Marinomonas mediterranea MMB-1: one gene and its partners. Each later gene encodes a partner of the first gene's protein in a complex. Links are inferred from orthologs where the notes say so. Each region holds a gene or a part of one and is shown on either strand. Other genes may lie near its edges. The genes, in order: dnaX, holA and dnaN.

Region 1 (6,089 bases):
TATGACAAGTTACAAAGAAGAGATCTTTGGTCCTGTTCTTCAAGTTGTTCGTGTTCAAACGATGCAAGAAGCGATGGATCTTATTGATGCTCACGAATACGGTAACGGTACTTGTATCTTTACACGTGACGGTGAAGCTGCTCGTTACTTCTCTGACAATATCCAAGTGGGTATGGTTGGTATCAACGTACCATTACCTGTACCTGTTGCTTACCATAGCTTTGGTGGGTGGAAGCGTTCATTATTTGGTGATCTGCATGCTTACGGTCCTGATGCAGTTCGTTTCTACACTAAACGTAAAACTGTGACTCAGCGTTGGCCTTCTGCTGGTATTCGTGAAGGCGTTGAGTTCTCAATGCCTACTATGAAGTAAAAGAGTTTAGCTAAGGACAGCAAAAATGTTAGCCTCTGAAAGCCATAGCCCTTATTAAGGGTTATGGCTTTATTTTATGTGAATTGTAAATTATAAATATAATGGTTAAAAAATTATAAAAATAAATATATGTAATACATGGCCATAAAAAGTCTATTAAGTTCAACTTCAGCTTATGTTTACTGAAATATGAAGTTTTGACACACCATTTAATAGCAAACATTGGAATATATGTTGAGATTACAAACATGAAGAAAAGACTGCCACCACTTAACTGGCTACGCTCCTTTGAAGCTTCTGCACGCCACCTCAATTTCACTCAAGCTGCTAATGAACTCAACCTTACACAAGCTGCAATTAGTCAACAGGTCAAAAGTCTAGAGTCGCAACTCGGTACAACTCTTTTTAAACGATTGCCGCGAGGGTTGGCATTAACCGATGCGGGTATGGCTTATATGCCTGCCATCCATGATTCCGTTGAAAGACTTACTGCTGTCACCGATGAATTATTCGGCCAAGGTCAGAGTCGGCAGGTTACAATCAGAGTTAGCTTAGTCTTTTTTACTACTTGGTTAGCACCCAAATTGCCGTTGTTTTATGAGCAACATCCGGATGTAAAAATTCGCTTCACAAGCAATATTTGGCAAGAGGAAAAGCAAAAGGACACCGACTTAGGCATTCGTTACGGTCAGGGAGTATGGCCTGACGTAAAAGCTGAGCGTTTAACTTGGGACGAACTGTTTCCTGTCTGCAGTCCCGATCTTTTAAGGGAATATGTTCAGACGACATCAGAACAAATGCTACCCTCACTAGAAGAAGTACTACCCAATCATACGTTGTTACATGTACTCGGTTACAAAGAGGGGTGGGGGTACTGGTTGAACCAAACGAGTACAGATTACACAGACAATGGTAAGGGTATTCAATTTGATACGTTAATTTCCGCATTAGAAATGGCAAAACTAGGCCAAGGTTTTGCTTTAGGTCGTACATCTGTTGTAAAAGACATGATTGAAAATGGTACTCTTATTGCACCTTTTGAAAAAACACTTGAGACTTCGGAAGCCTTTTTCTTAACCTACCCAACGCATCAATATCTTAGCCCAGGTGCAGAAGTTTTTAAGCAGTGGATTCTGGATGAATCACAAAAACAGAAAGCTCAAAAATTGATATAAAGCAAAATGATAGGTAAAAGCCAGCAGATTTTTGGCTTTTACCTACTGAGGCTTAAACAGTTCATTGGCAATATAATTTGTTCTTTTCCTCTCGTTATCTTGATGAACGTTGTCGTATCTATGCTCTGAATTCTATTCTTAAGTGCGATGCTCTTTGTTAAAATCGCTAAAGATACTTTTGATTATTTGGGGCGCCAGCAAGGCTTTTTATACAGGTTTTTTGTGTCCTGATCGTAAGTGGTTGTGGATTTAGGTTTTGGCTCAGAACTTTGAATTTTATACTTTTTTCGCCAAAAACTTTTACCGAGCGTTAAATGAATAGTTTCGAAATGTTGGCATGTCCCGTACAATACGATTTTTGTTGTATTTCTTCTAAGGCATCATGAGCTATCAAGTACTGGCACGTAAGTGGCGCCCGCAAACCTTCCTCGAAATGGCAGGGCAAGATCACGTCTTGCAGGCATTGGTCAATGCATTGCGTCAACAGCGTTTGCATCACGCCTATTTGTTCACTGGAACTCGCGGAGTAGGTAAAACAACCATCGCCCGCATTTTTGCGAAAAGTTTAAATTGTGAGACGAATGGCATCTCTCCGGAGCCTTGCGGCACTTGTTCTAGCTGTACTGAAATTGCTGAGGGTCGATTTGTTGATTTGATCGAAGTCGATGCGGCCTCTCGTACCAAAGTTGAAGATACGCGTGAGTTGCTTGAAAACGTACAATACGCGCCAACAAGAGGCCGATTTAAAGTGTACCTGATCGATGAGGTACACATGTTGTCGACGCACTCTTTCAATGCGCTTTTGAAAACGCTGGAAGAGCCACCCGAACACGTTAAGTTTCTGCTGGCGACGACAGACCCTCAAAAACTGCCTGTTACTATCTTATCTCGCTGTTTGCAGTTTAATCTTAAAAACATGTCAGCCCAGCGGGTCGTTGATTATTTGCACACTGTGTTGAATGCCGAAAACGTCGGTTATGATCAAGCCGCTCTCTGGCAAATTGGTCAGGCTGCAAACGGAAGTATGCGAGATGCGTTGAGTTTGACGGATCAAGCGATCGCATTTGGTGACGGCCAGATTACCGAGACAGGCGTAACGTCCATGCTTGGTCTGGTGAATCAAAGTCAGATTATTTCGTTGTTGGAAGTCGTTGCTGACAGAAATGCCGCACTGACGTTACAAAAGATCAATGAACTGGCTGACTATCAACCTGATTTTGCGGCGATTTGCGCGTCTTTACTCGATACCTTGCATCGCGTCGCGGTTGAACAGCAGGTGCCTGGTGTGCTTGTAGATCAACTCGGGGATTTAGAACGAATCCAGCACATTGCTAGAACCGTCATGCCGGAAGATGTTCAGGTAATGTACCAAAGCCTAATGGTAGGGCGTCGAGATCTTCATTTGGCTCACAGTCCCAAAGCCGGTTTTGAAATGTTGATGTTGCGTATGATTGCCTTTAGGCCGCAATTGGGTATGACAGTCAGTCACGATACGCCACCAACTGTCTCAGTATCCTCTTCACCAGCTTCGTCTACATCGCCTGTTTCAGAGCCATCCGTGTCTGCACCAGAGTCTGCATCACAGCCTACCGCGTCAATGGAGTCTACTGACTCGTCGGTGAGTCAGTACGGTGATGAGATAAACACAGGAGCGGTTCCGCCAAAAAAGCCGGAAGCGCAACCAAATGATTCTACGTTAGCTAATACCGTTTCGACTCAACAGCCAGTTGATAGCGCTGAAGTGGTTGTTAGCACAGATGCTGCGCCTAGCTATGAAACGACCGCGAGTAAAATCAGCATTGCTAACGAAACGGCTGCCGTAGCGATTAAAGCTGACGTGGCGGAAGAAGTAGAAAACGAAGTCGAAAAAGAAAAACGCCTACAAAGAAATGTGGCGGAAAAAAGCGTTGTAGAAGAGCGCATCGCAGAAAATAAAGAGCTTGATCATCAAGATACGCCACCGTGGGAAGAAAGTGTCGCGTCGGCACAGGTTGATGTCGCAACCGAAAGCGCGCCTTCACTAAATGAATCTGCGCACGCTGAGTCAAATATTCCAGCACCTCAAGAAGAACATACATATACTGAAGACGTCCCAGCAGTCTCCGATAACGCGTCTGCGGCGGTAAATGCCACAGACTCTGTGAAAGAGCATGATGGCGCGGCTCGAATGCGAGAAGTGAGTGAGCTTTTGTCACAGGCTCCTGTCGAAGAGCCCGATGACGAGGATGAAGACGAAGCGGAAGAACGTGCCATTGCTGAAACGGTTGATCCGTTTAATCCAGCGGCCGATTTGGTCGATAATATTGGTGTCTCCGACTCGCATAACGCTGATCAAGAAGAAAGCGCATCGGCGGAACAAAACAGTCAGCAAAAAACATCCAAAGTGGATTCAGTCACGCAACCTGCGCTTGGAATGCCACTACCGTCTATTGCTCACTTTAGTGAGACGACGATGCAAATTTGGTGGTTGATTGCACCAAGGTTGCCACTGACTGGATTGGTGTACAATATTGCAATGAATTCCTCTTTGATTTCGGCATCGGAACAAGGATTGCGTTTGCAAGTGCCGTTGGAATACGGGCACATGCTCAATCAAAGTCGATACGAACAAATACAATCTTCTCTGTCTGACTTTTTTAATATGCCCGTGCCGCTCATCATTGATACGGTGGAAGAGGTAGAAGGTGTAACAGCGGAAGAATTTGCTGCGAGTAAACGAGCAGAAGCGCTCCAAGCTGCAATAAATCATTTAAACAGCCACCCCGTCGTGCAAGCAATAAGCAATGCCTTTGGGGGGCAATTAATCTACGACACAGTAAAAGTAAAAGCTTAATTGGAGAAAAACACTATGTTTAAAGGTGGAATGGGCAACATGATGCGTCAAGCGCAGAAAATGCAGGAGAACATCCAAAAGGCCCAAGACGAAATGGCAAACATGGAAGTAGAAGGTCAGGCGGGTGCTGGTCTTGTTAAGGTTGTTATGACAGGTCGTCACGATGTTAAACGTGTTTCTATCGATGATTCTTTGATGGAAGACGATAAAGAGATGTTGGAAGATTTGGTTGCTGCTGCACTAAACGACGCAGTACGTAATATTGAATCGACTCAGAAAGCAAAAATGGACGCAGCGACGGAAGGCATGTCTCTTCCACCAGGCTTCAAAATGCCGTTCTAGGATACGACTTTGTTTAGTCCTCTTATCAAAGAACTGATGGAATCGCTTAGGTGCCTACCCGGAGTAGGCCCTAAATCTGCTCAAAAAATGGCGCTCTATTTGTTAGAGCGCGACAGTCAAGGAGCAGATAGATTAGCCAATGCACTTCGCGACGCGCTGGACAAAGTCGGGCGCTGCGCAACCTGTCGAACATTGACCGAAGATACAGAATGCTCTATCTGTCTGGATCAAGCACGCGATGGCACTAGGTTGTGTATTGTCGAAACGCCAGCAGATGTTATCGCAATGGAAAATGCTGGCTCATTCGATGGTCGATATTTTGTTTTATTAGGTCACTTGTCTCCAATAGATGGGATAGGGCCTGAAGAGCTTGGTTTAGATCGACTGGAAAATTTAGTCCGTAACACGGACGTTGAGGAAGTCATTATAGCGACGAACTCAACAATAGAAGGTGAAGCAACGAGCCACTACATCTCTGAGTTGCTGAAACCATTAAATATTGAACTAAGCCGCCTTGCTCAGGGAGTGCCAATGGGTGGTGAGCTGGAATATGTCGATGGCAATACATTGGCACTGGCGTTGAAAGGGCGAAAGAAACTTTAGTATGACAATAGTAGATCAGAGTTATGACATTGTTTGGGTGGAGACCGACGCCGAGTTGGCCTCTTGGTGTGAGTACTGGTCTACTCTGAATGTCATTGCCGTTGATACCGAGTTTTTACGCCGCACAACGTATTATCCGATAACGGGGTTAATACAAATAAGTGAAGGCGAAAAAGCGGTATTAATTGACCCTCAAACCATTACCGAATGGGCGCCATTAAAAGACTTAATGGTTAACCTTGATGTTATGAAGGTATTCCATGCCTGTTCTGAAGACCTTGATGTGTTTGATCGTCTTCTTGGCGTATTGCCAACGCCTTTTTACGATACTCAGATAGGTGAGGCGTACGCAAACGGCCAATGGTCGGTCAGTTACGTTAAGTTAATACAAGCGTATCTCAGTATTGAAGTCGCAAAAGACGAAACGCGTTCTGATTGGACCGTGCGTCCTTTGACGGAGGCGCAAAAACGTTACGCGGCTTTAGATGTGGTTTATTTGGCGAAGGTGTACCCTCAACAGATTGAAATGCTACAAAAGAAAAATATGTTGGATTGGGCGCTTGAAGATTGCGACACGTTAAAGTGGCAATACATGCAAAACGGCGATCCAGAGCAGAACTGGAGCAATGTTAAAGCGGCGTGGAGACTGAGTCCAAAGAGTTTAACCTTGCTTCGAATGTTGTTTATATGGCGTGAAGAACAAGCAAAATCAGAGGATGTGCCCAAGGGGCAGGTGCTCAAAGATCGCAGCTTGTGGGCCATC
Region 2 (5,945 bases), 760 kb from region 1 along the record:
GGCTTAGCGTACAAAAAAACATCTGCCGTTAACTGGGACCCAGTTGATCAAACGGTATTGGCGAACGAGCAAGTTATCGATGGTTGCGGCTGGCGTTCAGGAGCACCCGTTGTCCGTAAAGAGATCCCACAATGGTTCATCAAGATCACCGATTATGCAGAAGAGCTTCTAAACGATCTGGATCAGTTAGACGGCTGGCCTGACAAAGTAAAAGCGATGCAACGTAACTGGATCGGTCGCTCTGAAGGCCTAGAGTTCAGCTTTGCTGTTGAAGGCAAAGAAGAACGTTTATCCGTTTACACTACTCGCCCAGACACATTAATGGGTGTGACTTACGTTGCAGTCGCTGCCACTCACCCGCTTGCTCTTGAAGCCGCTGAAACAAACTCAGCACTGTCTGAATTCATTGACGAGAGCAAGAACACGTCGACTACCGAAGCAGATTTAGCAACGGTTGAGAAGAAAGGCATGGACACTGGCTTTAAAGCCATTCACCCCATTACCGGTGAGTCCGTTCCTGTATTTGCAGCAAACTTCGTTTTGATGGAATACGGTTCTGGCGCAGTAATGTCTGTTCCCGCACACGATCAACGCGATTTTGAGTTTGCACAGCAGTACAATCTACCTATTAAACAAGTCGTTGCACCAGCGGGCGATCAAGAGATCGATCTAACCAAAGAAGCCTTCACTGAGAAAGGCCTATTATGCAACTCCGGTGAGTTCGATGGATTGGATTTCAAAGCTGCATTTGACGCAATCTGCGCTTGGATGACTGACAAGGGCATCGGTGAGAAAAAGGTAAACTACCGTCTACGTGACTGGGGTGTGAGCCGTCAACGTTACTGGGGAACACCAATCCCGACGATCAACCTTGAAGACGGCACGGTTGTAACGACACCAGTCGATCAACTACCTGTCATACTGCCGACTGACGTGGTTATGGATGGCGTTAATTCACCGATCAAGAATAACCCTGACTTCTCTGCAACCACTTACAACGGTGTTGCCGCTGAACGTGAAACAGATACGTTTGATACCTTTATGGAGTCATCTTGGTATTTCGCTCGCTACTGCTGTCCAGAAGCAGACGATGCAATGTTGACGGAGGAAGCAAACTACTGGCTTCCTGTTGACCAATACATTGGCGGTGTAGAACACGCGATCTTACATTTGTTGTACGCACGCTTCTTCCACAAGCTGCTTCGCGATGCAGGCCTAGTAACGTCGGATGAGCCATTTAAACGCCTATTAACACAAGGTATGGTGAACAAAGACGGTTCTAAGATGTCGAAATCTAAGGGCAACACGGTTGACCCTCAGGAAATGATTGAGCAATACGGCGCGGACACGGTTCGCCTGTTTATGATGTTTACCGCTCCGCCAGAACAATCACTGGAATGGAATGACAAAGGTGTGGATGGCGCATCTCGTTTCTTACGTCGTTTATGGTCTTTGTCTTATCAGCATTTAAACGCTGGCGATAAAGTAGCGCTGGACGTCGATGCCTTGTCTGGTGAGCAAAAAGCACTTCGTCGCAAAACACATGAGACGATTGCTAAGGTCAGCGATGATATTGAGCGTCGCCAAACATTCAACACGGCCATTGCTGCGGTAATGGAATTGTGTAACGAAATCAGTAAATTTGAAGACCGCTCTGAACAAGGTCTAGCCGTTGAACGCGAAGCTCTGGAAGCGGCAATTTTATTGCTTTCTCCTATTGTTCCTCACGTTGCGCATGAGTTATGGGGTAAATTCGGCCATGAAGGCAACGTTGTGAATGCAACATGGCCAACGGTTGATGAAGCAGCGCTTGTAAAAGATGAGCTCACTATTGTTGTTCAAGTATTAGGCAAGAAGCGTGCTGAGATTCTGGTTTCTGCTAAAGCAGATAATAAAGAGATCGAAGCGCTGGCACTGGCTAATCCGAATGTACAAAAGTTCATCGAAGGAAAGACGGTACGTAAAGTAATCGTTGTTCCGGGCCGATTGGTTAACATCGTTGCGAATTAAGCTCTATGCTAAATGAGTAATTATAAAGGGTAGTTTGCGCTACCCTTTATTTGTTACACACAGGGTTCATCTCGTTATTAATTGGAGTTTTTAGTTTGAGATCATTTAATTGGCTTTCAATGGACGGCAAGTTCACGCTACTGATCGCATTAATCACACTTTCTTTGTCTGCATGTGGCTTTCATCTTCGTGGGCAAACACCGCTTCCTGAAAGGATTAAAATTCTAATTCTTACGTCTCAAAGTAGTTCTGCTGACTTTGACCGAACTTTAAGATCCGAGCTTGCCAAAGCAGGTGTAACACTTGTGTCTAAAGATGATACGAGCGTTGATCTTAAAGATATTCTCGAATTAAAAATTAATAAGTTGGCGTCGTCAGATACCGTACTGGCACGCAATAGTACAACAAATGATGTAACTCAGATTCAGCGCACTGTCTCCTCCAGCTATTTCATCCGTGATGAGAGTGGACAATCTCTTTATGGACCGAGAAACATCGAAACCAGTTCTGTCCTTACTAATCAAGATGCAGAAGAAAGCACTAAATCTGCGTATAACTTACAAGAGATGGAACGACTCAGTGAGCAGTTGGCAAAACAGCTAGTTTTCGATTTAGCGTATGCGCCTCTGTAAAGCGTTATGAAAGACGGACAGACGAAGAGAGTATCAACTTTTGAAAGTTAGACCAGACCAACTGGATCAACAACTCGCCAAAGGGCTTGCGCCGATCTATATCGTATCTGGCGATGAGACGCTGTTGTGCCAAGAAGCAGCGGACAGCGTCAGAAGAGCCGCGAAAGAGCAAGGCATAGAAGAAAGGCTACGCTTTGTCGCTGATGCACAGTTTGACTGGCAAGATGTGATCAACGAATCACAAGCTCTGTCTCTCTTCTCAAGCCGCCGACTATTTGATATTCAGATCGATAAATTAGGTGAAAAGCACTCCAAAGCGCTTACTCAACTGGGTCAATCACTTTCCGATGACAATGTCATTCTTCTAAGCTTCCCGAAAGTGGACGCAAGAACACAAAAAGCCAAATGGTTTAGCCAGTTAGAATCACAAGGCGTCTTCGTACAAATTTGGCCAATTGATACCAACAAGCTTCCCGCTTGGGTACAACAAAGAGCCAAAAAGTTTAGTCTAACCATTAGCCAAGACGCCGCCGCACTCATTTGCGAACGGGGCGAAGGTAATTTGCTTGCGATCTCTCAAGAATTAGAAAAGTTGGTTTTAAGCCAAGGAGAAGGCGCTCAAATAGACTTAGAAACCGTTGCAAACTCGGTGACAGACAGCAGTCGCTACAGTATCTATGATCTAAGTGATCGCCTCTTAGCAGGCAAAATCAAAGAAGCTTTACATTGCCTCCACCAACTCGTTGCGGAAGGCGTTGAGCCCACTATCATACTTTGGTTGTTGAATCGCGAAGTTCAAACCTTGGTTGATCTTTATCACGCATCTAAGACCTCGGACTTTCGTGCCGCCTGTCGAAGCTTGAGAATTTGGGATAAACGCATTCCAATGTATGAGCGAGCCTACGCAAGACATAATCCGAGCACGCTTCCCTACATGCAAAATTATCTCGCTCTATTAGATCAAACCATTAAAGGGTTGGAAGGCCCCGATCTCAGCATTGGATTGCGCAATATGGTATTAATGTTTTGTGGACAAAAACCCGCTATGACGGAATTGGATATCCCGATCAATAATCTGTAACGTCTAATCTACACTAAAATTGACATTTGTCATCGTCATCGTCATCCTCCAAGCATACAGTAGAGTATTTACTTATAAATAATGTTTCTTGCCGGAGGATTGGATGGCTTGGTTTAAAAGAGAATATAGTACAAACACAAGAGCAACATCAGAGCCGGAATATACAAAAATACTTCAGCTAGATTCATCACAGATTAACGCAACAGACTTTAATCAACTCAGCTTTAAGAATGCAAAGACTCAGTTAATTCTTGTGTTTGTCTCCCCTCACGTTGATTTTCAACGTACCATGGAGCAAATTCAAAGAGCGACGCCATTTTGCAAAAACGTCATCGGGCTAATGTCTTCTGGAGAGCTGAATAGCCAACAATCTTGCCTCTATCAAAGCACAGGAGATCATTGGGAGACGATTGTTCTCCAATCTTTCAGTGACGCGCTCATCAAATCCGTCGATATCAAAACCATTCCTCTCCATTGTGAAGATTTAAAGCTTGGAACCCCCAAACTAAGTAAGAATGAAAGAATCGAACGTCTTAAGTCTGAGATAGAAAAACTCTCGGTAGCATTTCCGGTTAACTTTCAGGATACGTTAGCACTCACCTATTTTGATGGGCTCTCCTCAAGCGAAAACTTCTTTATGAAAGCGTTGTACGACAGCGGGAAGTTCCCCTGTTATTTTATCGGAGGGTCAGCAGGAGGAAAGCTCGACTTCAAAGACGCGAGCCTTTACAACGGCCAAGCCGTTACCCCTAACAGTGCAATTGCCGTTTTCATTAAGCTGTCGGAAGATTGCCGATACGGCATTCTCAACACGCATAATTTTTCGAAAACCCAGGCTTCGTTTATGGTTGCGGAGGCAAACCCTCTTACACGAACCGTTACCTCGGTACTCGATAAGTCGGGGAATGTTTCAAACCTCGTCGATGAGCTGTGTGCTTATTTTAAGTGCTCAGTAGAGCAACTTGAGACCAAACTCGTTGGTCATTCTTTCGCGATTGAGATCGATAATGAGCTTTACATTCGGTCTGTCGCATCGATCGACGCAGAGAACAAAATCGTGCACTTTTTCTGTGATTTGAACTTCGGTGACGAGTTAATCCTCGTGAAAGCGGGCGACTTTGCCGCTTCTACACAGTCCGCGTTCGATCAATTTATGCGTGAAAAACCAAGCTCTCCTGTCGCAATGATTGCCCACGACTGTATTTTACGCAGACTAAACAATGCTTCCGGCCTGTCGAAGATAACAGCCTTTAAAGATCTCAAAGCGACCGGACTCTCGACGTTTGGCGAACTCTTGGGCGTGCATATGAATCAAACACTGACGGGGCTGTTCTTTTTTAAACTACAAAAAGGCCAAGTGTTTAATGACCGTTTTGTCGAACGCTTCCCAATTCTATACAGCGACTTCCGCCTTTATTTTGAGAAAATTGAACAAAATAGCCTACGCCAAATCTCTAAATTACAAGCGCACCTCATCGATTGCTTGTCTGAATATCGCCCACTCCTTGAAGACGTTACCAATAGCTTCCACAGAGTGACCGAGTACTCGTCTGAAACACAAGACGTCGTCACCGATGTTACACAAAAATTTGACCAATTTAACGTTTCAATCTCGAATCAAGAAGAAGATCGCAAGAAAATGGTCAGCAGCGTCGAAGCTCTTAGCGACAATACAAGAGAAGTATTAAACATCTTAAGCACGATTTCTGGAATAGCGGATCAAACAAATCTACTCGCGTTAAACGCTGCAATCGAGGCTGCGCGTGCTGGCGAGGCTGGACGAGGGTTCGCCGTTGTAGCTGATGAGGTTCGGCAGCTGTCACAAACGACACAGCAAAGCTTGGATCAGACAAGCGAAACCATCAATGCGGTCAGCAGCGCTGTTCAGTTAATCGAAGCAAATGTAGAAGCCATCGACGCTTTTATGAGCTCAATGCAGACCGATACACATGACTTATCTTCGCAAATCCAAACCCTAAGCCAATCATCACAAAGTGCCTCATTGGATGCTAACACAAGTATTCAAGCGATAGACGCCATGTCTCGGCGCGTTGTAGAAATAGATTCTGAAGCTAAGACCTTAGCCATCTTGCAACAAAGCGCGAATCAAACAATATAAAAGGCTTATCAAAAGTGCAGCACAAAACCGAATGGATGCTGCACTTTTCAATTTAGTGATGGCAGTTTACGTAGAGACTCGGATCTGTGGAGCCCTCACCTGT
Region 3 (5,945 bases), 2.6 Mb from region 1 along the record:
ATGTTGGCGGTTAAGCAACCGGGTTTTGCGGCAACAAGTGCACCGCCACCGCCACCACCTGTGGTTGAAACGAAAGCGCCCCCTGTGGCCACTGTTGAAAATGACTCGGGCTATCGTCCAGGGCAAGTAACGTATGAACCGGTTGAAGAGCCGATATCGGGTCTCGAATTTGAAGCACCTTTGACCTTGTCTGATTCAGATGTGCTTTTAAATGGTGATCTTGAACCTTACGAACAGGGTCAGTTACCACTTACTCCGCCCAACCGAAAAGTGGAAGTGGAAGGTGGTATTAATCACGGTGCAAATCTCAATAATTCCTTTACCTTTGATAATTTCGTAGAAGGTAAATCTAACCAGCTAGCGCACGCTGCGGCACTTCAGGTCGCTGAAAACCCTGGCGGTGCCTACAACCCACTCTTTATATATGGCGGCGTTGGTCTTGGTAAAACCCACTTAATGCAAGCGGTTGGTACCGAGCTGATGCGACATAATCCGAATGCGAAAGTGGTGTACTTGCACTCTGAGCGTTTTGTCGCAGACATGGTCAAAGCACTGCAACTCAATGCAATTAACGATTTTAAGCGTTATTACCGATCCGTCGATGCGCTATTGATCGATGATATTCAGTTTTTTGCTGGAAAAGATCGAACCCAAGAAGAATTCTTTCACACGTTTAATGCCTTATTAGAAGGTGGTCAGCAAATGATCCTAACGTGTGATCGTTATCCTAAAGAAATTCAAGGGCTTGAAGATCGATTGAAGTCACGTTTTGGTTGGGGCTTAACGGTCGCCGTCGAGCCGCCGGAACTTGAAACACGTGTTGCAATTCTAATGCGTAAAGCAGAAGAAAGTGGCGTAAAATTATCGTATGATTCGGCTTTCTTTATTGCGCAAAAGATACGTTCAAATGTGCGTGAATTGGAAGGTGCGCTAAAACGAGTGATTGCTAACTCGCATTTTACTGGACGCGCGATAACGCCAGACTTCGTTAGAGAGTCACTAAAAGACTTGCTAGCCTTGCAAGACAAGCTAGTAAACATTGATAATATCCAGCGAATTGTTGCTGAGTATTATAAGATAAAGATCAGCGATCTTTTGTCGAAACGTCGCAGCCGCTCTGTCGCAAGACCGCGCCAGGTTGCTATGTCACTCGCAAAAGAACTTACGAACCACAGTTTACCGGAAATCGGTGACGCGTTTGGCGGTCGTGATCATACGACGGCATTGCATGCGATTCGTAAGATAAAAGAGTTACAAGATACGGATTCTGATATCCGAGAAGACTACAAACAATTGATGCGAATTTTGACCACCTGATCGGTCTAAGACTTTAAGTTAACGAGGAAAATATGAAATTTTCAGTCGTCCGTGAGACGCTTCTAAAGCCATTACAATTAGTTGCAGGCGTCGTTGAACGTAAACAGACTATGCCAGTATTAGCAAACGTACTGGTTGAGGTTAAAGACCAGGTATTAACGCTAACAGGTTCTGATTTAGAAGTTGAATTAGTCGGTCAGGTACCACTTGATGATTGCCAAGAAGGTCGAATTACCGTTCCAGCTCGTAAGCTGGTGGACATTTGTAAAAGCTTACCAGACAGCGCCGTGATTGAGTTTTCACTTGATGAGCAAAAAGCCATCATTCGCTCAGGTCGCTCACGTTTTAGTTTGTCTACTTTGCCTGCCGATGAGTTCCCTAATATTCAAGACATGCAGGGTGATTTAACGGTTAATGTGGCTCAGTCCAGTGTTCGACGTCTAATCGATCGCACTGGTTTTGCGATGGCAAACCAAGATGTACGTTACTACTTGAATGGCATGTTGTTTGAAGTGGCCGATGGTCAATTGCGTGTTGTTGCGACTGATGGACACCGTTTGGCAACCGCCATTGAAGATGCGCAAGTCAGCGGCGATTTAACGCAAGTTATTGTACCTCGTAAAGGCGTTCTGGAATTAAACCGCTTGTTGAGCGATACAGATGAGCTGGTTGAACTGAAAATAGGTTCTAATCACGTTCGAGCAACGATTGATGACTATACCTTCACGTCGAAATTGGTCGACGGCAAGTTCCCTGATTACCATCGTGTTATCCCTCGCAATAATGAAAAAATGGTCATTGCTGATCGCCAAGAGTTGCGTCAGGTTTTCTTACGCGCGTCGATTCTTTCTAACGAAAAATACCGCGGTGTTCGTTTGATCTTATCTAATGGCATGCTTCAGGTATTCGCGAACAACCCTGAGCAGGAAGAAGCGGAAGAGTCCGTATTGGTTCAATATCAGGGCGATGGTATGGAAGTTGGCTTCAACGTTGGTTATTTACTTGATGTGCTTGGCGTTGTTGATGCTCAAGAAGTTCGTATCGCGATGAACGATTCCAACAGCAGTGCTCTCATCGAAGAAGCGCAAAGTCACGCAGCACAATACGTCGTGATGCCGATGCGTCTCTAACTTTTTGACATAAAAGGCGTGGTCTAAACACACCACGCCTTTTAACATAGCCTTTCCTATATGCCACTGGCACGTCTAGATATCGCAAAACTGCGAAACCTCACAAAAATTCAGTTTGAGCCTTCCCATCAGGTCAATGTTATTGTCGGTGAAAATGGCAGTGGCAAAACATCAGTGTTAGAAGCCATTCACTTGCTCTCCTACGGGCGTTCTTTTCGAAGTCATAAACACAAAACCTATATTCAGCATGATCAGGCAGAATGCATTGTATTCGCACAACTTAAAGCGAGCACCAGTGTCTTTCCTATCGGCCTTAAACGTGCTCGCGATGGGGCGATAGACGTGCGTGTTCAAGGTGAGAAGGTCCACTCTATTGTCGAGCTTGCTGAGCGCCTCCCAGTTCAATTGATTAACCCCGATGCGTTTCGATTATTAGAAGGCTCGCCTAAGATTCGACGTCAGTTTGTCGATTGGGGAGCCTTTCACTTTGATGTTCAATTCATGCCAGCATGGAGAGATTGGCAAAAAGCATTAAAACAGCGGAATAGCTTGCTTAAACGTGGTAAAATTTCACCTAATTTACTGGCTGCTTTTGACCAAGAGCTGATCAGACTTGGTGGAACCGTCAATGAGGTCCGTCAAGCCTATGTAAAGCATTTAATTCCATACTTTAAAACCGTATTAAATGCGCTGTCCGATGAGCTCGATGTCTCTTTAAATTTTACCCAAGGGTGGGATGCTCAAAAGACACTCGCAGAAGCGCTTGAGTCTGGAGTAAATCGCGATATTGAGCTTGGTTACACACATTCAGGGCCGCAAAGAGCGGACTTGCGAGTAAAAACCAAAGCGGGTGATGCACTAGACACGCTTTCCCGTGGTCAGCAAAAGCTGGTGGTGTCCGCACTGAAAATAGCGCAAGGACAAGTGTTGACTGATATGGGTCGGCCCTTGGTGTTTTTAGTGGATGACTTACCAGCCGAATTAGATGCCAACCATCGTCAAAAATTATGTCGATTGTTAGAATCGCTTAACAGCCAAATATTTATAACCAGTGTTGGATCAGACAGTTTGGATTTTGTCTGGTCTGATGCGACAGATGTTCGTCACTTTGCTATGCGTAATGGCGAGTTGCAGAGGGTTGCAGGAGACTTAAATGAGTGAAAACAATTACGATTCGTCCAGTATAAAGGTGCTCAAGGGGCTCGATGCCGTCCGTAAACGTCCCGGTATGTATATCGGTGATACGGACGACGGAACAGGTCTGCACCACATGGTGTTTGAAGTCGTCGATAACTCGATTGACGAAGCCTTAGCAGGCCACTGTGACACGATCACAGTCACCATTCACCCAGACGAGTCTGTGTCTGTTTCGGATAACGGCCGTGGTATTCCGGTAGACATGCACGAAGAAGAAGGTGTCTCTGCTGCCGAAGTGATCATGACGGTATTGCACGCTGGTGGTAAGTTTGATGACAACTCGTACAAAGTATCTGGTGGTCTTCATGGCGTGGGGGTTTCGGTTGTAAACGCCCTATCAGAAAGTCTGACGTTGACCATTCGTAAAGACGGCAAAATCTATGAGCAGAATTATGTTCATGGTGTTCCGCAAGCACCATTAGCCATCATAGGTGACACGGATGGCGCCGGAACATCGGTTCACTTTAAGCCTTCTGCAGATACTTTTAGCAACATTTTATTTATCTACGATATCCTTGCGAAGCGTTTACGTGAATTGTCTTTCTTGAACTCTGGTGTGGCGATTCACTTAAAAGATGAGCGCAGTGGTAAGGAAGAATTCTTCAATTACGAAGGCGGTTTACGTTCTTTCGTAGAACATTTGAATACTAACAAGACGCCGATTAATGACATTTTCCACTTTATTTGTCAGCGCGACGACCTAGAAGACGGTATCGCTGTGGAAGTGGCATTGCAGTGGAACGAAGGTTTTCAGGAAAACATCTACTGTTACACCAACAACATTCCGCAACGAGACGGCGGCACTCACTTAGCTGGTTTCCGTGGTGCTTTGACGCGTACGCTTAATAATTTCATTGAGTCAGAAGGCTTGGCGAAGAAACAAAAAGTGGCAACAACGGGTGATGACTCCCGTGAAGGTTTGACTGCCATTGTGTCGGTGAAAGTACCCGATCCTAAGTTCTCTTCTCAAACTAAAGATAAACTGGTGTCTTCTGAAGTAAAAACGGCAGTTGAACAAGAAATGGCGAAACGTTTCGCTGAATACCTGCTTGAAAAGCCAAATGAAGCCAAAATCATCGTTAACAAGATGATTGATGCTGCCCGCGCCCGTGAAGCGGCTCGTCGTGCACGTGATATGACGCGACGTAAAGGCGCATTGGACATTGCAGGCTTACCGGGTAAATTGGCAGACTGTCAGGAAAAAGACCCAGCACTTTCTGAAATCTACCTAGTGGAGGGTGACTCTGCAGGTGGTTCTGCAAAACAAGGCCGTGACCGTCGTACTCAGGCTATCCTGCCTTTGAAAGGTAAGATACTGAACGTTGAGAAAGCCCGTTTTGATAAAATGCTGTCATCGGCTGAAGTTGGCACGCTGATTACTGCATTGGGTTGTGGTATCGGTCGTGACGAGTTTAATCCTGATAAATTACGTTATCACAGCATTGTTATCATGACCGATGCCGACGTCGATGGTTCTCACATTCGTACTCTTTTATTGACGTTCTTCTTCCGTCAAATGCCGGAAATTATAGAACGCGGGCACATCTTTATCGCTCAACCGCCTTTGTATAAAGTGACGCGTCGTAAGAACGAACTGTATATTAAAGACGAGCATGCACTTGAGCAGCATCTAATCGAAGTGGCTCTAGACGGCGCCGCATTGTACGTAAATGAAGGAGCGCCTGGCATTCAAGGTAGTGCGTTAGCGAAGCTGATTCGTGACTACATTGCAATTCAAGAAGACATTGAGCGTATGGCTCGTGTGTACCCACAAGATGTCATGAGCAAGCTTCTGTATGTTGCACCGCTTCGTTCTGAATCATTAACGGACGAAACAGAGGTCGCTGAATGGGTAGAACTACTTCGTCAGCAAATGCCAATGGATACCCGTACGGGCTTCCAGTTCGACTTCTCTGTAGAGAAAGACGAAGAGCGTAATGTCTACTTACCTGTTGTCGACATCATGTCGCATGGCGTAAACAACCGTTACCGCTTCGAAGCAACCTTCTTCTCATCGCCAGAGTACGCTCGCATTGTCGAGCTGTCAGAGACGGTGAAAGAGTTGTTCAGCGAAGAGTCTTACATCCAACGTGGTGAACGCACACAGATCGTAACCGACATTGACGTGATGAAAACATGGTTGATGAAAGAAGCGAAACGTGGAATGGACGTACAGCGTTACAAAGGATTGGGAGAGATGAACCCTGATCAACTTTGGGAAACGACCATGGACCCTGATTCTCGTCGTATGCTTCGTGTGACCATTGATGACGCGGTTGCAGCCGATCAAATGTTTACCAC

The links.
Region 2: the proteins of dnaX (region 1) and holA are in contact, whole or in part, in a cryo-EM structure (PDB 8GIZ), measured with the Escherichia coli proteins. The link is inferred for Marinomonas mediterranea MMB-1 from one-to-one orthologs.
Region 3: the proteins of dnaX (region 1) and dnaN are in contact, whole or in part, in a cryo-EM structure (PDB 8GIZ), measured with the Escherichia coli proteins. The link is inferred for Marinomonas mediterranea MMB-1 from one-to-one orthologs.

Annotation. Positions count from the first base shown.
Region 1 is NC_015276.1:2,580,974-2,587,062, reverse strand. What follows is about bases 1,616-4,655. They hold dnaX (DNA polymerase III subunit gamma/tau), read left to right. Parts: upstream 1,616-1,930; coding sequence 1,931-4,381; downstream 4,382-4,655. Other genes in these bases: MARME_RS11800 (YbaB/EbfC family nucleoid-associated protein), read left to right, coding at 4,397-4,655. In the rest of the region: MARME_RS11815 (CoA-acylating methylmalonate-semialdehyde dehydrogenase), read left to right, coding at 1-373; MARME_RS11810 (LysR substrate-binding domain-containing protein), read left to right, coding at 622-1,548; more of MARME_RS11800, read left to right, coding at 4,656-4,723; recombination mediator RecR, read left to right, coding at 4,733-5,326; rnd (ribonuclease D), read left to right, coding at 5,328-6,089. UniProt on the Escherichia coli protein: Part of the beta sliding clamp loading complex, which hydrolyzes ATP to load the beta clamp onto primed DNA to form the DNA replication pre-initiation complex.
Region 2 is NC_015276.1:3,341,127-3,347,071, forward strand. What follows is about bases 1,807-4,702. They hold holA (DNA polymerase III subunit delta), read left to right. Parts: upstream 1,807-2,682; coding sequence 2,683-3,723; downstream 3,724-4,702. Other genes in these bases: leuS (leucine--tRNA ligase), read left to right, coding at 1,807-2,010; MARME_RS15305 (LPS-assembly lipoprotein LptE), read left to right, coding at 2,106-2,642; MARME_RS15315 (methyl-accepting chemotaxis protein), read left to right, coding at 3,827-4,702. Also shown: more of leuS, read left to right, coding at 1-1,806; more of MARME_RS15315, read left to right, coding at 4,703-5,842. UniProt on the Escherichia coli protein: Part of the beta sliding clamp loading complex, which hydrolyzes ATP to load the beta clamp onto primed DNA to form the DNA replication pre-initiation complex.
Region 3 is NC_015276.1:287-6,231, forward strand. What follows is about bases 503-3,398. They hold dnaN (DNA polymerase III subunit beta), read left to right. Parts: upstream 503-1,349; coding sequence 1,350-2,447; downstream 2,448-3,398. Other genes in these bases: dnaA (chromosomal replication initiator protein DnaA), read left to right, coding at 503-1,317; recF (DNA replication/repair protein RecF), read left to right, coding at 2,508-3,398. In the rest of the region: more of dnaA, read left to right, coding at 1-502; more of recF, read left to right, coding at 3,399-3,608; gyrB (DNA topoisomerase (ATP-hydrolyzing) subunit B), read left to right, coding at 3,601-5,945. UniProt on the Escherichia coli protein: Confers DNA tethering and processivity to DNA polymerases and other proteins. Acts as a clamp, forming a ring around DNA (a reaction catalyzed by the clamp-loading complex) which diffuses in an ATP-independent manner freely and bidirectionally along dsDNA.